One region of the Sphingobacterium psychroaquaticum genome, then DNA from elsewhere that is predicted to be linked to it. Evidence: riboswitches for the same ligand, from Rfam matches in the RefSeq annotation. Region 1 holds a riboswitch; the other holds the start of a gene.
The links. A riboswitch is a leader RNA that binds a small molecule or an ion and turns the genes downstream of it on or off. The one in region 1 is predicted to bind S-adenosylmethionine.
Positions count from the first base shown of each region.

Region 2: another riboswitch for S-adenosylmethionine. It lies ahead of E2P86_RS06835 (O-acetylhomoserine aminocarboxypropyltransferase/cysteine synthase family protein); the one in region 1 lies ahead of metE (5-methyltetrahydropteroyltriglutamate--homocysteine S-methyltransferase).

Region 1 covers NZ_CP038029.1:327,558-329,761, forward strand. Annotated here, with positions in the region: gene E2P86_RS01415 (S41 family peptidase) at 1-227, shown strand, start outside; gene E2P86_RS01420 (alpha/beta hydrolase) at 229-1,191, opposite strand; SAM riboswitch class I at 1,283-1,382, shown strand; gene metE (5-methyltetrahydropteroyltriglutamate--homocysteine S-methyltransferase) at 1,454-2,204, shown strand, end outside.
Region 2 covers NZ_CP038029.1:1,659,861-1,662,064, forward strand. Annotated here, with positions in the region: gene E2P86_RS06835 (O-acetylhomoserine aminocarboxypropyltransferase/cysteine synthase family protein) at 1-1,280, opposite strand, end outside; SAM riboswitch class I at 1,522-1,635, opposite strand; tRNA gene E2P86_RS06840 (tRNA-Phe) at 1,786-1,861, opposite strand; tRNA gene E2P86_RS06845 (tRNA-Phe) at 1,902-1,974, opposite strand; gene mnmA (tRNA 2-thiouridine(34) synthase MnmA) at 2,160-2,204, shown strand, end outside.

The DNA.
Region 1 (2,204 bases):
TTGGACAGCCAACAGCTGGTGCAAATGGTAATATTAATTATCTTTATCTGCCTGGAGGCATGATGGTGACCTTTTCAGGGCTAAAAGTAATGAATTCCGACGGAAGTACTCATCATCTGCTAGGTGTGCAGCCGGATTATTTGACAGATTTTACACTCGAAGACATCATGGGCGGGCGTGATCCTTATATAGACACAGCTTTGAAGATTATAGCGGATGAGGGGTAGGTTAAAGCTCTTTCTTTCTCAGCCAAGCAAAAAGTGCTAGGTATACCTGCGTTCTAACTTCTTCTTTGGATAAAACTAAATCATGGATGCCATTTTCAATGGGAAGAATGGTGATATCACCCTTGAGCTTATTTGCATACCGTGCAATATCTCTGACATTAAGGACCAAATCACTACTTTGTGAGTGCTTGTCCCACTTTTTTGAAAAACTACTTTGTGCTCCATGCATAATGAGGGTGGGCACGGTCAAATGAACGCCCTGTTGAATGTATCGTTGTGCCTGATGCACCGCTCGGATGAAACTCGCGTCCGAATAGGTATAATCAAGAGGTTTCCAAGTTAGGTCGAAGTTCCATTCCCCTTTATGCTCTTGATGTAGGCTTTTTGCATACTGAGCGTTCATGCCATTTGGTATGGGTAAATTAGGAAACAGCGTAGCCAATGCACTGACCAGGGGAATACCGATCGTTTTTGTCAAAGACCCCACATTGAAATCATAGAAAGGACTGTTGCACCACAATCCTTTCACCAACGGATGATTGGGATGGCGTGCAGCAAAGTAGGTCAAGACTAGGCCGCCGGTAGAATGCCCACATAATATCACACTGTCATGCCCCTCTTGCTTCATGATAGCTAGAGATCTGTTAATCTCCTCATCGTACTCTTTGAGATTACGTACGCGGTAATATCCCTGATGTGACAGATGTGCACGGCCATATTTGCGGAGATCTAACGCATAGAAATGGTAACCATGCATATTGAATTGATCTGCCATCTCTGTTTGAAAAAAATAATCGATATAGCCATGAACATAAAGTACAGCTTTCTTGCTTTCTAGGGGTGCTTTCTTGCGTACGAGTACGGCATGAACACTTCCTTCGTAATCATCCGGTAAGTCAAGACGGGCTTGCTCATACGGGTATCCTAAGATGTCTTCCTGAAAAGCGTATGTCTCTGTCTCCATATTTTTGTTATTTATGTATTAAATTTACATATGTTTTTTTAAAATCTTTAGGATTTCTTTGCATTCTCAATACTTATTCATACCTTAGCCACGCTTATAGAGAAAGGCAGAGGGACTAGACCCGATGAAGCCTTAGCAACCTGTCGCTGTACAAGGTGCTACATTCTACTCCTTCGGGGGAAAGATAAGCCGAAGTCACCGTTCCTGTGTGGCCTTCTCTCCAAGCAATAGTTTTAGAAAGAAAAATTAACAAACAGAATTTATGTTATTAACAAACAATTTAGGTTACCCACGTGTGGGGGCTTTCCGCGAATTGAAAAAGGCCAATGAAGCTTATTGGGCGAAAAAGATCAGCGCGGAAGAATTATTGCAAGCTGGACTTAAAATCCGTGAAGGCAACTGGAAGACACAAAAGGATGCTGGGATCGACCTAATTCCTTCGAATGACTTCTCGTTTTACGATCAAGTATTAGACTTGTCTCTTACTGTAGGAGCAATTCCTGCTCGTTACAGCTCTTTGTTGAACAAAATTGATCGTCAGTATAATTTAGATTTATACTTTGCGATGGCACGTGGTTTCCAAGAAGGTGGGGTAGATGTGACGGCGATGGAAATGACGAAATGGTTCGATACTAACTACCACTATATCGTTCCTGAGTTTACGAAAAACCAAGAATTTAAACTGACTTCAGAGAAATTCTTAAATGAATATAATGAGGCTAAAGCGGCTGGTATTGAAACGAAACCAGTTATTATTGGCCCAATCACTTACCTTTTGTTAGGTAAAGAAAAAGAAACAGGATTTAACCGTATCGACCTTATCGATGGTTTATTGCCTGTTTATGAAGAAATCTTAACTAAATTGGCGGATGCAGGTGCACAATATGTGCAGATTGATGAGCCTTATTTGGCATTGGATATTGATGCAGATACAAAAGCGCTTTATGCACGTGTTTTCGATAAACTTGCAGCAGCTGCTAAAGGCATCAAATTAATCGTTGCAACTTATTTCG
Region 2 (2,204 bases), 1.3 Mb from region 1:
TCGGCTTTGATATCATCGATATGCTCAATACCTACAGATAAACGCAGCAAACCAGGATACACACCTGCGGCTTTTTGTGCTTCTGCCGATAGCTGTTGGTGTGTCGTCGCCGATGGGTGGATAATCAATGTTTTCGCATCCCCTACATTGGCCACATGACTGATTAGCTCTAGGGCGTCGATGAAATCATTAGCTTTTTGTGCGCCACCTTTAATCGTGAAGGACAGTACAGCTCCATATCCGTTCTTCAGATATTTCTGTGCATTTTGGTGGTATGGGTGACTTTTCAAACCAGGGTAGCTTACTTTTTCTACCTGTGGATGTGCTTCTAGCCATTGTGCAATCTCCAAGGTGTTATCCACGTGTCTCTGTACACGCAAGGATAGGGTTTCTAAGCCTTGTACCAGCAAGAAGGAGTTGAACGGTGATAGGGCAGGACCAAAGTCACGTAAGCCTTCTACACGTGCACGAATAGCAAACTGAATATTCCCGAAAGGACCATTGACTCCAAATACATCGGAGAATACTAAGCCATGGTAGCCTTCTGATGGTTCAGAGAATTGTTTGTATTTACCATTTCCCCAATTGTATGTTCCACCGTCGATTATGACACCACCGATACTAGTACCATGTCCACCGATCCATTTTGTTGCTGATTCTACAACAACATGGGCGCCATGTTCCAACGGTTTGAAAAGATAGCCACCGGCACCGAATGTGTTATCTACGATGATAGGCAGGTCATGTTTCTTTGCTAAAGCAGCAATTTTTTCGAAATCAGGAATGTTGTAGCTCGGGTTCCCGATCGTCTCCAAGTAGATTGCTTTTGTCTTATCGTCAATAAGTGCTTCGATATTTTCGACCGTGCTATCTAATGCAAAACGCGCTTCGATGCCTATGCGTTTGAACGCTACCTTGAATTGATTGTATGTTCCGCCATAAAGGTTCGATCCGGCAACGAAGTTCTCGCCACTTTCGACGATATTGTTGATCGTAATAAATTGTGCGGCTTGTCCGGAAGCAACAGCTACAGCCGCTACACCGCCTTCAAGGGCTGCAATACGTTTTTCGAAGACATCAGTCGTCGGGTTCATGATACGGGTGTAGATGTTTCCGAACTGCTTTAGCGCAAAAAGATTAGCGCCATGCTCGGCATTTTCAAACGCGTAAGATGATGTTTGATATATCGGTAATGCACGGGATCCAGTTGTAGGGTCTACTTCTTGGCCAGCGTGAACTTGTAATGTTTCGAATTTTAGGTTTTTATTATCTGTTGACATAATGGTGTTGTTTTTGAATTTTGTAAAATACGTGTTAAAGCCAACCTAAGGGATGAAGGAGTGGTCGTTCTATACGAATGATAAGGAATGTAAAAAGAGGTTGGGTTACAATTTATCCATTATCACGAACGACTAGCGCATTCGCATAGCCGAAGACATCGTACAACATGTTGTTGTTCCGGTCGGATACAATAAGGACGTATTTGCTGAAATTTGTTTGATCGCTATCATTGTCTTATTTCATTTATATGCTCCAAAGCGATATTGCTTTGGACAGGAATTGGCACCTTTTCAACTTCTATTGAAGGTTGCCAGTGGGTCATAGAGCCAGTCTCTCGCCACTTCTTTATAAATCAAGACCTGATAAAAGGTGTTGATTAGTGTACCACTAACGAAGTACTCCGCAAATATATGTTTTTTTGAAACATATGCAAAAGAAAAAAGTGTTTTTTTGAAATAGGTTAAAAAAAGAAAAAGCCCATCTCGTTATGGAGACGGGCTTTTCTGGTGGTGCCAGCTGGATTCGAACCAGCGACACAAGGATTTTCAGTCCTTTGCTCTACCGACTGAGCTATGGCACCTTTTAGCTTTGTTTTGAACCTGTGCTAAGCAGGTTTTGGGTGGTGCCAGCTGGATTCGAACCAGCGACACAAGGATTTTCAGTCCTTTGCTCTACCGACTGAGCTATGGCACCTTTTTACAATAATTGTTTTCCTTTATTGTGTTGCAAATGTAGGTTCTTTTTTTGAATTCTAAAATTTTTGAGACAATTATTTTCGAGGTTTATTTCAACCTCTTGATTCTTATTGAGATAAAATTACATCAAATAAACATACCAATTACTCAAATTAGGCTATCTTTGCACTTCACAAAAATAATATGAGTAAAAGAGGTAGAGTTTTAGTGGCAATGAGTGGTGGGGTT